DNA from 2 places in the Eubacterium sp. AM05-23 genome. Region 2 is predicted to be linked to the other one. Evidence: riboswitches for the same ligand, from Rfam matches in the RefSeq annotation. Region 2 holds a riboswitch; the other holds the start of a gene.
What was found. A riboswitch is a leader RNA that binds a small molecule or an ion and turns the genes downstream of it on or off. The one in region 2 is predicted to bind cobalamin.

Region 1 (7,339 bases), on a different contig from region 2:
AGCTCTTCAGGCTTATGGATACCATCGGCTACCTTGGTCTGAATAACCGGCTTGCCATCAAAACGGGCCATGGGCACATTTTTATCCGCAGCCACGATAATGGCGTCGGCATTGGCAATTTCGGCACGGGTCAGTTCATTCTTAACGCCGCCGGAGCCGTCTGTTTCAACCTTGATACTGACCCCCATGTCCTTGGCTTTGCCCTCTAAGGCTTCAGCGGCCATATATGTATGGGCAATCCCGGTTGGGCAGGCAGTTACAGCCAGCACCTTCGGGTATCCAGTATCCACCTCAGCCGCTGCTTCACGCACTCTGGCCTCCTCGGCTTCTACCTTTTCCACAGCCCTTTCCGCTGCGTTTTCTTTTTCCTTTTTGGCGTCTTCCTCGCCAAATTTTTCTGTTTCTTTCTGGTCGATAAGCTTCAAAAATTCATCCTTGTCCGTCGCGTTTATAAGCTTTTGTCTAAAATCCTCATCCATGAGCATCATGGATAAGCGGCTTAACAGCTCAAGATGTGTATCGTCAGAATTATCCGGCACAGCAATGGCAAAGAGCAGATGGGCAGGCTGCCCGTCCATGGATTCATAGTCGGTGCCTTCCTTGCTCACCATAACAGCCAGTCCAGCTTCCTTCACAGCGCTTGTTTTGCCATGCGGGATGGCGATCCCTTCGCCGATTCCGGTCGTTCCCTGTTCCTCTCTGGCAACAACGGCTTTCTTGTAGCCTTCCTTGTCATTAAGGTTTCCGGTCGCGTCCATGAGCTCAACCAGATTATCAATGGTCTCGCTCTTGGATGCAGATTTTCCCTGAAGGTCAATGCCTTCTTTTTTCAGTAAATCTGTAATTCGCATTTCTTTTCCCCCTGGAATTAGATTTTATTTAAAAGGTCAGAGACCTCTTGTCTGGTTGCCAGCTCTTCCGAGAAAGCACTGGCACTGCCGGCAGCCACGCCCATTTTAAAGGCAGCCGCCAGGTCGCCGGATTCCAGATAGCCTGCCAGAAAGCCCGCCACCATGGAGTCGCCCGCACCCACAGAGTTTTTAACCTTACCCGTGGGCGCCGCACTTTTATGCACACTGCCATCCTCGTTCAGGAAGATGGCGCCATCGCCTGCCATGGAAACCAGCACGTTGCGCGCGCCCATTTCCTGAAGTTTTTTACCGTATAAGATAATCTCATCATCGTCTTTAAGGGTAAGCCCAAACATATCGCCAAGCTCGTGATTGTTGGGCTTGATCAAAAACGGATGGTATTTTAAAACCTTTTTAAGCAGCTCCTTTGTGGCATCTACCACAATATCAATGCCCCGATTCTCAAGCCGCGCCATGATACGCTCATAGGTGTCTGACGGCATGGAGCTCGGAATACTGCCCGCCAACGCCAGCACATCGCCCTTTTTTAGCCTGTCCAGCTGGGCGAAAAGCTTTTCCAGCGCTTCCTCAGAAATCTGAGGCCCGCGGCCGTTGATCTCGCTCTCCTCCTGGGATTTAAGCTTGACATTGATGCGGGACAGCCCGTTTTCGATTTCGATAAAATCAGAGCTGCATCCAAAGTCCCGGACACGCGTCTCGATTTCTCTGCCGGTAAAACCAGCGATAAAGCCCAGGGCCACGTTGTCAAAGCCGAGGTTTTTAAGCACAATGGAAACATTGATGCCCTTACCGCCAGGGAACAGCCGCTCCGAGGCGGTACGGTTTACCTGGCCGGTTTTAAAATCATCGACCTTTACAATGTAGTCCAGGGATGGATTAAAGGTCACTGTGTAGATCATTTTTGTCTACCTCCATTATCTCTGTGAATTTCAGGTATTTATGATCCTGTAAATCCGTGGTGATGATCCTCGCGCTGCCGATGTCGCCAAAGGTAACGGAAGAAATTTTATTAAATTTTGAAGGGTCGCTCAGAATGTAAGCGTCCCGGCAATTATCAAAGGCTTCCTTTTTAACCATGGCCTCGTGCACGTCTGGCGTGGTGTATCCTGCCGTTGGACTGATGCCATTGGTGCCGAAAAAGCCAAGGGTAAAATTATATTTCCTAAGGGCTTCCACAGTTTCCTCGCCCACCATGGCTTCGGTAGAGACCCGGAGGTGTCCGCCCGGGATAAAAACTTTATACCCCTTTTTAAGGAGTTTATTTGCGTGTCCAAGGCCGTCGGTCACATATGTCGCTTCCTTTTCGCTGATATAGTCAATGAGCGCCTCGGTAGTTGTCCCCGCGTCAATAAAGACAAAGTCGCCTTTATGAATGAGCGAAGCCGCGTACTGTCCAATGCGCTTTTTTTCCTCACTGTACTGCCCGTGTTTATAAGCCACATCGTCTTCATTTGTTGTATAGCTGTTGTCAACGGCTGTCGCACCTCCATGAACCTTATGAACCAGACCCATTTCGTGCAGGGCGGTAAGATCCCGCCGCACCGTTGATTCCGAGCTTCCGAGCAGCTCCGTCAGCTCCTGCACGGTCACTGCTTTTTTGTTCTCCACGGTTTTTAATATAATGCTAAATCTTTCCTCTGTTAACATCTCTCTGTCCTCCGCAACTGTATAATATCACCATTTTCAGTCATTGTCAAGCATTTTCATTCAAAAAACTTCAAAAATAATCAAACATTTCCTATTTCCTGCCTTAATACTGATTGTAAATGACTGAATTTGACTGTTTAAGCCTATCATGCCCGGGTATAAAAGTCAACAAACACGAAACACTGGCGGCCGGACCACCGCCCCGGTTCTTTACAAAAAATAAAAAAAGAACCAAACACGCGATTTGGTTCTTTTTTATCAGTGATATGCATATACTAATTTTTTCGATCATGACATCAGACGTTATCGCCGTCCTTGATGTCAAAATAGTCTGGTAAAAATTGCTGAACGTCGTTAATGCGGATTTCAAAATGGGAGTGCGGTCCGGTTGAGTTACCAGTGCTGCCCATTAACGCTACGACTTGGCCCTTTTCGACCCGGTCACCAACGCTTACCTTAAATTCGGAGTTATGACCCATTCTCAGGACAGTTTTTCCATCGTCCATCATAATGTCAACGCATAATCCGTAACCGCCAAATTCACTTGCCCGGATGACTGTACCACTCTGCGGTGCGTAGATCGGCGTACCCATTGAGTTCGCAATGTCTACTGCAAAGCAGCCTGCGTGGCTTCCTGGCTTGTCTAAAGCGGAAATATTACCGGTTGCCGGTAAAATAAAGTTGCCTTTCTTTGAAGACATGGTCGGGTACTGCTTCGTTCCCTTTGAAACAATCTGAGCCACCGGCTCTTTCGCAACTGTTTCGGATAAGGTTGTTTCACTCACAACCTTACCGTCTTCATAGACGGTTTCGACTTCCTTATCAAGTTGTCCGTTCACACCTTGCTGTGTAACTACAGTTTGATCAACATATACATTTGGATCTTCCTGCTCAACGGTCTGGAAAGGTATGTCTTCTTTTTTAGTTGATGTTTTAGTCAGATTAATTTTTAAGATACTGGAGCTTGTCTCAGTCTCATTATTCTGGTTTTCTACATTCTCATTACTATTATTTTCAACGGTACCTTCAGCTGCTAAAGCTTCCTCTTGGGCTGGCTCATTGCTTTGGTCTCTTGCCACATCGGCTCCACCACGGCTTGCTACCTGGATTGGAGCGTTCGTACTCTCTTCACTCTTACTCGGATTAGTATTACCTGTTGCTAAAAGATTAGCGCACTCGTCCGGACTGTTTAAGTCCTCGAGCGGAAAATTCTTAGGCGTTTCTACAACGTCGCTCTGGATGTCGCATTTTACCAGCTTATCTGTACCCTGTACGTTACCGATCTTATTAATTGCACCTGCAATACCGGCCTGTACCTGATCAGATGAAGCCAGGTTTCCAACTTCCTGTCCGTCAACCTTTAATTCTACACCATGAACGCCGACCCAAAGGTTCTGCGCGTTCAATGCATCAGTAAATTCTTCCTCTGACAACATTGGTTTATTAAATGTGATGCTCTTTTTAATCTGTATATCATTGTAGACATATGCTGTTTCGATCGACGTTTTCGATCGCATATCCTGCTCTACCTGATCCAGACTCTGTGTAAACACAGCCGCATCCTTTGTATAGCCTAAAACCTCTCCGTCAACCATTACCTTGTAACCAAGACAGGTTGAAGAAAAGAATCCGAGAAGAAGCGCTACACAGAAACCTGTGAATACGACTTTTTCTCTTTTGCTCAAGTGCTTGGCGTAATGCGCAAGCTTCTTAAAAAACATTTGGAGCTTGCCACTTGAGCGATGGCTTTCGTTGCTAATGCCTAATCACCACCCTCCTATATATAATTTTGACCAAATTGTAAAGTTATTTACAATTTAGATATATTTTAACATATCCTTTGGCCCTTGCCAATACCTTAACCGAAATTACTTAATATTTTATGAAAAATTCATTAAAATATACGTGTTTTTGGTTTAATTAAGGCGGTTCTCGCCCCTTTACCGGCTTTTCAGTATTTTTTTCTTTACATTTAAGATTAAAACAAAGGGGAAAATCTTGTTGTAAAAAAATAAATTTACGAAAAACCCCCTGTCAGGGCCCAATAAACCTTGACAAAAGAAAATCAAAGGGATATGATAAAGACAACTTAATATTGTAAACATTATGTAAATGGGAAAAAGGTGAAAATCCTTTGCTGTAATCGCAGCTGTAATGCAATATGTCCCCTTATGTGCCACTGTCCGCCGGATGGGAAGGGAAGGGGAATGCCATTGTAGAGCCAGAAGACCGGCATAATGTTTTCTTAAAACGCTCCGATTTAGAGTTATTTAAGAGATACGTTCCTTAATCAATTTCGTATTTTTTGCCTTCTCTAGCCGGAGAAGGCTTTTTTATTGTACTAAATGAAGGTGAGGTCTTTCCATTGATTGAAATAAAAAAACAGGCAGAGCCTGCCAAAGAGTTTAAAGGTGACACCGTTATTAAAAGCCTGATGACCATTAAGCGGCAGCTTGAAGATAAACGCAGACTGTTCGGCATTCATGAATATGCCTTTGCCAAAACCAGCGACCTGCTGTTTTCCATGGGCACAAGGCTTTTATGCGAGGGAAACCAATGCGGCCATTACGGCGCTACCTGGGCCTGCCCGCCCGCGGTAGGCAGCTACAACAGCTGTGTCGCCAAATGCCGCTCCTACGAAAACGTCTGTCTGCTCTCAACCGTTACCGATTTAAAAGGCCAGTATGACTTTAGAGGCTGGAACCGGGCCCGCATATTTCACGAGGCCGCTACGGCCAAGTCTGCCCGTCTTTTCAGAGCCCATTATCCTGGCGCTCTGGTGCTCTCCACAGAGGGCTGTATCCTCTGCGACCAGTGCACCTACCCCGACGCCCCCTGCCGTTACCCAGACCAGATTTTTCCATCCGTGGAAGGCTATGGCATCGTGGTCATGGATCTGGCCAGCAAAACCGGCCTTTCCTATAATAATGGCCCCGAAACCGTTACCTATTTCAGCTTTGTGCTGTTTTAGCCCGATTCAGAAAGGAGAACCGCCATGAACCTGACTATTTCGCCCATCTCCACGGCCGAGCCCCTGCCCCCGGCCGTCGCTGTTTCCGATCTTCATGCGCTCAAAGAAAAATACAGCGTCCTCAAAAAAAAGGCCGCCACAGCCTACTGCGCCCTGGACGGCGTCCTCTCCCTTTTTCAGGCCATCGCCCAGGAAAAAGGGATTGACTTTAACCCTGTGGTTTTCTACCCCATGTCCTCCTTTGTGAGAGAACGGGACATCTGCAGGATGACAGAGCTGCTGCTGGAAAGCGCCTTTTCCGCCGGAGAAAAAAGCGTAGACTTCACCATCAACCTTTTTAACGCGGGCGTTATCTCCCTGTCCATTAAAACCGAGCAGCCCTGCCAGCCCCTTCCCCAGTATACCGAAGAGCTCCAGGCGCTCACTGCCGCCTATGACGGCATCCGGGACACCCGCCGAATCGGCGGCCGGGAGCTGACTTCTTTTATACTGAGACACAGCCCCGACCACGCCGAGGAGCGTTTTGGCAGCGATCTGCTATACGTCCGTTTTTAAAATCTTCTCAGCCGTCACCTCATCAATGATAAGGTGGCGCGCGAACCCGGTGTTCAGGCAGCCGATGGCCGATCCTACATTAGCCTCCACAGGCACAATGCCAATAAAATTCTTAATTTTAGAAAGCGGCCCCAGCGGAATCTGTATGGCAAAATCATCCTCACCTTTTATCTGCTGTCCCTTCCAGTTAAAAAAGTAAGACAGAATATTGGAGGTCGCCCGCTCCGTGATCAGCCGCCGCCCAAAGCGCAGGGCAGTGGCGTGGTCCGGCACACAGGGGTAGCCGCCAAGGGTCACCAGTGCGGTGTCTGTCTTTTTCCACAGGGCCAGAATACTGTTATAATTATCTGTCGTCACAAATAAATCCCGTTCCTGCTTGGTCGTAGGAAAGGCCGGCGAGATCAAAAAATCCGCCTCAAATCCCGTTTTTCGGGCAAAATCCGTAGCCAGCTCATTGGGATGGTAGCCCTTGTGCGGCACTGTGGCCGTCCCGATCAGCGGACAGACTTTCCCGCTGTACTGCCCAGCAAGCTCCCTGCCCGCTAAAATATCAATGACACGGCTGATATTATAACCCCAGCCAAGGCCAAGGATTCGGGTTTTAGGCAGGATTTCCAAAAGAAAATCCACAGCGGCTTCATAAAGACGCTCCTGGGTTTCGTTCTTATCCTCTGTGCAGCTGACCACCTGACAGCTCTTTAAGCCAAACCGGTTACACAGTTCCCGGCTTTTTCCAATGCTGGTGCTGTCAAAAGATTTGATCTCAATTTTAACAATACCTTCTTTGCGGGCTTTGTTCAGCAGATTGCTGACCGAAGGCCGCGAGATACCCATCGACTTTGCAATCTCTGCCTGAGTCATGTTCTCTTCATAATACATCTGCGCCGCGCTAATAAGACGGATCAGCTCCTTTTCTTTCATGATGATCTCCTTTACAAATGTCAACAGCTTTTTTCTAAATATACTCTATTTTTTGACAAATGTCAATCCACTATCTTTAAGATTCAAAATGCAAAATACTTTACATTTGTCAGTTTATTGCTTATTTTTCATATTTTTATGAATTTTTTCAAGGATTTTAAATTATTTTACGTTTTTTTGTTTGACAAATGTTAATTCCGGTGATATTCTATAAACAAGTTGAAACCGATACCGGAGGTGAGAGTATGTCAGTAGAAACCTTAAAAATCAAAAACATGTTATTGACATCTGCTAATAAAATTATAAGCAACGTCGAAAACTTAACCAGGCTGGATTGCGAGCTGGGTGATGGCGACCACGGAACCACCATGGA
Region 2 (7,339 bases):
TTGCCTCCGCGTCCTTTTCATCCGGCACGCCGAACAGAATAATGTAACGGACGCCCAGCTCTTTGAGCTCTTCCAGTTCTTTTGGCAGCATATCGAGCGACAGGTGGTACTGTCCCTTCATGGACGGGATTTCACGTTTAATATTCTCTCCGTCAACCACAAACAGCGGGTAAACCACATCGCGCATGGATAATTCTGTTTCGCGGATCAAATCACGAACCGCTGCGTTTTTTCTCAATCGGGTTGGTAACATAATAATCAACTTCCTCTCTTTATTTTTCCATATTCAGAATCGCTTCAATCATCCCGGCAATGGTGTAAACCTCTGCCTGAACATCGACCGCTAAACCCAGTTCTCTCATTTTATCTGAGGTTACAGGTCCAATCGAAACGCATTTTGCATTTTTAGTGTATTCCACATTTTCATCACCGATTTTTTCCACAAAGTATTGTACGGTTGTGGAGCTTGTAAAGGTGATGTAATCAATCTCTTTATTTTTCAGCATTTCTGCCACGTCAATGTCGGTATTGTCCTCACGAACTGTTTCGTAAATCTGGAATTCATCCACCGGGCACACCTTGCGGAGCGCCTCAACCACGTAAATCCGCGCGTTTTTGGAGCGCGGGATCAAGACCCGCGATGCTTCTGTCAAAAGCGGCATCAGGCCGTCAACCAGCTCTTCGCCGACATATTTTTTCGGTACAAAGTCCGCTGTGATTCCCTGCTCGGCAAGCAGCGCAGCCGTGGCGGAGCCGATGGCTGTTACATGAATGTTTCCGAGGGCTCTCGTATCTTTGCCGGAAGCCTTGAGCGCGTCAAAGAAAATCTCAACGCCGTTGGTACTGGTAAAAATAATATGACTGTATGCATTAAGGCTTTCAAAGCGCTCTGCCAGTGCGGCCACATTCTTTGGAATCGGCTCAATTTTGATGGTTGGGTACTCAATGGCGTTGCCGCCAAGCTCAGCGATCTGCGCCACCATTTTAGAACTCTGCTCTCTGGAACGGGTCACCACAATATTTTTTCCAAAGAGGGGCTTGCTGTCAAAAAAGCGCAGCTTTTCACGCTTGGTCACCACATCGCCGACCACGATCAGGCTTGGCGCTGTGATCTTAGCTTCTGCGGCAATACCGTAGATGGTTTCCAGCGTGCCTTCCACCACTCTCTGATAAGGGGTGGACGCGCGGTGCACCACCGCTGCCGGCGTATTTTTATCCATGCCGTTTTTCATCAGCTCGCCGGTAATCTTCTCAAGATTTTTAACGCCCATCAAAAACACGATGGTCCCTTTGGATTTGGCCAGTACCGGCCAGTCCAGTTCCGATTCTTCGGATTTCAGATGTCCGGTAACTACCTGAAAGGATGACACGCAGTCTCTGTGGGTAATGGGAATGCCGGCATAAGCCAGGCCGCCGATAACCGAGGTAATGCCTGGAATCACTTCAAAGGGAACCCCCGCATCATAGAGCTCCTCACCTTCCTCACCGCCGCGTCCGAAGACATAGGGATCGCCGCCCTTTAAGCGGACAACGCTTTTCCCTTCCTTGCCCAGCCGGATCAGCAGCGCGTTGATTTCATCCTGGGGCAGCGCGTGGTTGGCGGCTCTTTTGCCAACATAAATCTTTTCACATTCCGGTTTTGTCCATTTCAGGAACTCCTCATTGACCAGTGCGTCATAGACCACTGCGTCGCAGGTTTTTAATTTTTCCATGGCCTTGACGGTGATCAGCCCCTTATCGCCGCAGCCGCCTCCAGCCAGGTAAACTGTACCCGGCTTCATTTCTGCCTCTACCATTTCTCTCAGTTCCTTTGCCAGGCGGTCTCCCATTTCGGCTTCTTCGCCCAGGGCTCCCTCTGTCTGTCCTTTGTATAAAATCGTGCCATCCTCGTTGCCAAAAATGCCGTAAAGGGTCAGCTTTTCATCCTCCACATCACAGTATGCACCGATGGGGATATGACAGCTGCCGTTCAGGCTGATCAGGAACTGGCGCTCTGCTGTCATCTGCGCCTTGGTAACCGGGTTGCTGACAGATTCCATGAGTGTCTTAACCGTTTCGTTATCCTCACGGATTTCCACTGCCAGAATCCCCTGAGCGGGCGCCGATACAAACTGGCATGGGTCAAGAGGAATACAGGTATAGTCTTCACTCTCATAAACACCGATGCGTTTAAGGCCCGCCGCTGCCAGAATAATACCATCCAGGCCCTGCTCCTGCATTTTCCGGATACGAGTATCAATATTTCCGCGGATTCCCACCACTTCAAAATCCTTCCGGATATTTTTCAGCTGGTAAATCCGGCGCTTGCTCCCGGTGCCGATAACTGCGTTTTCGGGCAGCTCCTGGACGGCGTTTATCTTATGGGGCGTCAACAGCACATCCCTTGGGTCTTCCCGCATAGGCGGCACAGAAAGCATCAGCCCCTCAGGAAGCTCAGAGGGCATATCCTTCATGCTGTGAACAGCCATATCGATTTCACCGCTTAAAAGAGCATCCTCCAGCTCTTTGGTGAAAATGCCCTTATCCCCAATTTTATCAAGGGCTTTATGCTGAATCTTATCTCCTTTTGTCTTGATGATCTTGAGCTCAAAATCGACCTCGGGGTTTGCTTTTCTTAATTCCTCAAGAAGCCAGTTTGTCTGGACCACTGCCAGTTTGCTGCCTCTTGAGCCTACGATTATTTTCATATTTTCTCCACTTCTCTCTGCAATTCTTCAATGGTTAATGCTGTCAGCTCCCTGAGCTGCCTCTTTTTTTCCTCTGATGAGGCCTCTGTTTTTAGCAGATGCCGCCTCAGCTGTTTAAGCAGCCTGAGCCGCTCTGCGTAACTTTCGTCGTATTTTTCTTCCAGCTCTTTTTTTATCTGGGTGGTCAGCGTTGGGCTTGCACCGTCAGTACAGACCGAAATCGTCAAGTCTCCCCGTCTCACCACTGAGGGAAAAATAAAATCAGAATGCTCGGGGTCGTCTGTAACGTTGCACCAGATACCGCGTATTTTACAGTTTTCAAGAATCTGGTCATTTAGCTCGCGCTGGTCTGTTGCCGCCACTACAAGATCCATACCGTCAAGGGCTGTCTCAATCCGGCAGTAGGCTTTGACATAACGAATGTTCTCAGCCGGCTTTTCAGGAACCTTCATGTTTTTGTCCACACAGGTCACAAAACACCCATACCCGGCTAGGGTTTCCGCACGCCGCATTCCTACTTTCCCACCGCCGATCACAAGGGCCTTTTTTCCGGTAAAATTAAGCAGAACCGGTCCTTTCATTGGGAATCCTCCACATTACCGCCAGAGAATAAAAACGCCAGTGTTTTTTCAAAGCGCAGGATATCGTCCTCGCTGTCCAGTGTTTTCAGCTGCTTGATGGAGGGCATGACCATCTCGCGGAATTTTGAATGGACAATTTTTTCAAGAAATTCCCTGTCTTTCCCCTCAAACTGATAGCGCTTGTTGAGAATCTCAATGGTCTCATCTGCCAGCTGGCCGGAAACCTGATTAAAATGCGCTACCATATTGTCCACTTTAGACTTCGTAATCCAAACCATGAGTCCGTCGATTTCCTCTTCGATCTCGAGGGCGATCTTTTCTGCCACCCTTTCGCGGTAATGCATTTTTTCATCAATAATATCTTTAAAATTGTCAATGGTCAGCAGCTCGACCTGGTCCATTTCTGAGACGGCTTCTTCAATATCCCTTGGCAGCGCCAGGTCAATGGCCATAAGAGGCTTTTTACGCTCTGGCATGAGTTCCCGTTTTAAGACAACGTGAGGAGAGGCCGTGGCTGAGATAATTACATCGATATCTTCAATGGCTTCATAGCGGTCCTCATAACGTATCATATTGACGCCCTTATAGATATCACGGTATTCATCTCCCGGATGATAGGTACGATTGGTCATATAGACGCTGTTAAACCCCTCTGCCGCCATGTAACGCAGCGCCAGAAGCCCCATCTTTCCAGATCCGATGATCAGCACCTTTTTATCCGCATAGTCCTCATAGGTCCTCTTAACGTGCTTAACCGCTGTCGAGCTCAGAGAGAGCGGCGTCTCAGAAATCTTATAAACAGTTTTAACCTTCTTGGCAAAGGTGACGGCTTCTCTGAAAGCCTTGGTTAAGTATTTTCCACAGCCGTGAACAGACTGGGACAATTCAAGGGCATCCTTTACCTGGCCTAATATCTGATCCTCACCCAGGATCATTGAATCCAGCCCGGTCACTACCCGGTAAAGGTGAAGGATGGCCTCTCTGCCCTTTTCACAGAACAGATAACTTCCGAGTTCTCTGGATTTCTCCTCAATGTAAAAATTTTTCAGCGCCTGGCCCGCTGCTTCCACATCGCGGGTCGCCACATAAATTTCGCTTCGATTACAGGTAGAAAGAATGATCACCTCTTCAATACACGCCTCTTCAAGAAGGCTCGCAATGCCTTCTTTTACGGTCCGCTTGATAAAAGCACCCTTTTCCCTGATTTCCAGAGGTGTGTCTTTATGATTGATTCCCACTACAACTAACTTCATTTCAATCCTTCTCCTTCAATCAAACATTCGTTAAAAACAAATAAAAAACCTCTTCCTTACGTCTCCGTAAAAAAGAGGTTTGTCAACAGAATTATTTATCCACGCTGTTTACTGCGGATACTACAATTAAATTAACGTTACTAAGTTCCCTTTTCCCTGGAGGTAATTATTAGCACTCTATTTAGTAGGTTTCCTGACTCATCGCATTATATTCTCCTTGCCTTCCCGGTTTTCATTCCAGTGGCATCATAAGGAGACTTAACGAATTACAGTGACCGGATCGCTCTGGATTTTCACCAGATTCCCTTTATCCTTTGTCTTTACCAAGGCAAAAACGAAAGAATCCAAAATAGATTTTACATTAGTCTTTCTTATTCAATTTTCGTTTCCAATTATATCACCAATCCGACTCAGGCGCTACCCCTTTTTATGGGAAATAAGCAGTTTTTTGCCGATTCCGCCAAATAATTCACATATTTTCTGTAATCGGATTACAGGCAATAAAAAACCGGTCTCTTTCTTAAGAGTCCGGTCATTTTATAGTCAACACTCGTTTGATGTTTCATGGCTCATTAAAAAAAGCATCATCATTCTTTCTGCGTATTCCTTTTTTTCATCGGGGCAATGCTCGAGAATGTCGAGCAACGCGGTGTTTTTTTCCTTTTCATCCAGACTTTTGCCGAACAGGATGCTGTCCGAAGACATTTTTAACGCTTCGCAGAAACGTTCAAGACTCTTTAAGGAAAAGCCTTTGGTTCCCAGCTCGATATCTGTTAAAAAAGTCTGTGTAATCCCTATTTTCCGCGCCAAATCTTCACGGCTCATATTTAAAAAAGTTCTACGCTGCCGGATACGCTGGCCGATTGCCTTTTGATCTAACCTTGATTCCATTGTCTTCTCCTAAATTTCAGGGAAAACCAAATAAAAAACTGTGCAGGATAAAACCAACCATGCACAGTTATATGACACTTTTATAAAATGCTAACACAAATAAGCCCACTTATTTATAGGCTGTCCTCTTGTTTTTAGCACAAAAATAGCCTATAATAAGTAATGCGGTACGTGCCCCCCAGGGCCGTTGTGTATGGTGGTTGTGCACCTGCGCAAGCCGGATAAGTGTGCCAGCACTTTCCGGATGCCGCAATTTTTATTTAGTTTTCCCAATATATATACTTTATTATAAATCGAATCTCCCGTCAAAGCAATCTCTTTATTTAAAAACTTTTTATCTGCAATTGAAGTTATCATTTTAATTCAACCAATTATATCCTTTTTATTCGTTTTCTTATTTTTACCCGAATTTGTAATGTAAAAAACCCATTTTAGAATATTTTTATTCTTCCCTTTCCTTAACAACATTTTTTCTGTGTTTAATTTTCTTCAAAATGGGTAGACCTCATTCTAAGACGCTTACCTCTAATTCCGATATGGTAAAGGTTAAGTAAACGAGGATTTCTTTATAATTTTTTCTCAATTTAAATGTAACTTTTACTAAATGATGTTATACTGTAAGAATACCCCCAAAGGAGATTGTATTTTGAAAAAAGAAATTCCATTGTATCTATTTATTTGCAGAAAGATTGAGGATGATATTTACAACGGCAAATTAAAACTGGGTGACACCCTGCCATCTGAACCAAAAATCAGCAAACAAATGGGTGCCAGTCGTAATTCCGTTCGAAAAGCCCTGCGTCTATTGCAGGACAGCAATCTTATTTTCTGTTCCCATGGTAAAAATGCCCAGGTAATCTTTGACAGCCGACTGCCGGAACACCGTGAGGCTTATGAAAAGCGCTTTGAAAACCGGCGGCACGGCATCAGCGATACTTACCGGATGCTCTCTATTCTTTTACCCAGTATCATCACATACGGCGCTTCCAAATGCAGCCGCGAGGATTACATGACGCTCTACGAGATGACCGACAACCTGGACTCTGCCGACCCGATTGAGATGTTTGCCTTCCACTGCCGCTTTATCCGGAATATCCTGAGACGAACAGACAATCCTTTTGTCATTGAGCTTTTTGAACAGATCTGTGATTTTGTCCGGATTGATTCCATTTACAGCAGTATTACCGGCCACACGCTCCATGAAGATCTTTCAGAGGAAGCCATCAAGGGGTGGTACAAAGAGCTGCTCGACCATGCTGCCAAGCAGAATTTTAAACATTTTCATCACTCCCTGCTCCAGGGCCTTAATGAGATCAGCCAGCGCTTTGACGCGGCCTATATTGTAAACGCACCGGCTGCGCCTTCCGAAGCAGAAAGCTTTAACTGGTTTATCGACAATGCTCCAACACCTCTTTATCTGAGGATTGCCAGCGACATCATGTGGGAGAGCGAAAAATCTGGCAATGTAGCCGGCGATTTTCTCCCGTCCGAATCCGAACTTCGCAGCGTTTACGGCGTTTCGCCGGTTACTGTCCGAAAAGCTTTGTCTATCCTGAATTCCCTTGGTCTGACCAGAACCTTTAATGGAAAGGGCACCCAAATTGTCTTTGAGCGCTCCCATTCTCCCGAAGTTCTTGGCCAGCTTGACGAATATCTGAGCAGTCTTGAAATTCTGCGCTATTCCTGCAAAGCCATCGCCTTTGACGCTTTCAAATCCATAACTGAAAAAGACAAAAAGTATATCCTTGAGCTTCTGGAAAGCAAGAGCTACAGCCGCGGCGTTACCACAGCCTTAACCGATATTCTGATCTCGTCGATCCAGTCCCCGGCCATGCACAATATTTATGAGCATCTGAAAATTAAGCTGGCTTATGGCGTTATTCTTAAAACCTTTGTCAGCAACGACGATTATGACCGTGTCGACCGC

Region 1: another riboswitch for cobalamin. It lies ahead of DW091_RS17860 (DUF2284 domain-containing protein); the one in region 2 lies ahead of hemA (glutamyl-tRNA reductase).

Annotation. Positions count from the first base shown of each region.
Region 1 is NZ_QUDF01000016.1:14,727-22,065, reverse strand. It holds gene DW091_RS17880 (fructose-specific PTS transporter subunit EIIC) at 1-851, opposite strand, end outside; gene pfkB (1-phosphofructokinase) at 869-1,771, opposite strand; gene DW091_RS17870 (DeoR/GlpR family DNA-binding transcription regulator) at 1,749-2,519, opposite strand; gene DW091_RS17865 (peptidoglycan DD-metalloendopeptidase family protein) at 2,816-4,204, opposite strand; cobalamin riboswitch at 4,598-4,772, shown strand; gene DW091_RS17860 (DUF2284 domain-containing protein) at 4,885-5,490, shown strand; gene DW091_RS17855 (hypothetical protein) at 5,515-6,045, shown strand; gene DW091_RS17850 (sugar-binding domain-containing protein) at 6,028-6,966, opposite strand; gene DW091_RS17845 (dihydroxyacetone kinase subunit L) at 7,212-7,339, shown strand, end outside.
Region 2 is NZ_QUDF01000007.1:89,264-96,602, reverse strand. It holds gene hemB (porphobilinogen synthase) at 1-253, opposite strand, end outside; gene hemC (hydroxymethylbilane synthase) at 273-2,687, opposite strand; gene DW091_RS11175 (bifunctional precorrin-2 dehydrogenase/sirohydrochlorin ferrochelatase) at 2,684-3,268, opposite strand; gene hemA (glutamyl-tRNA reductase) at 3,265-4,521, opposite strand; cobalamin riboswitch at 4,687-4,876, opposite strand; gene DW091_RS11165 (helix-turn-helix transcriptional regulator) at 5,065-5,412, opposite strand; gene DW091_RS11160 (GntR family transcriptional regulator) at 6,059-7,339, shown strand, end outside.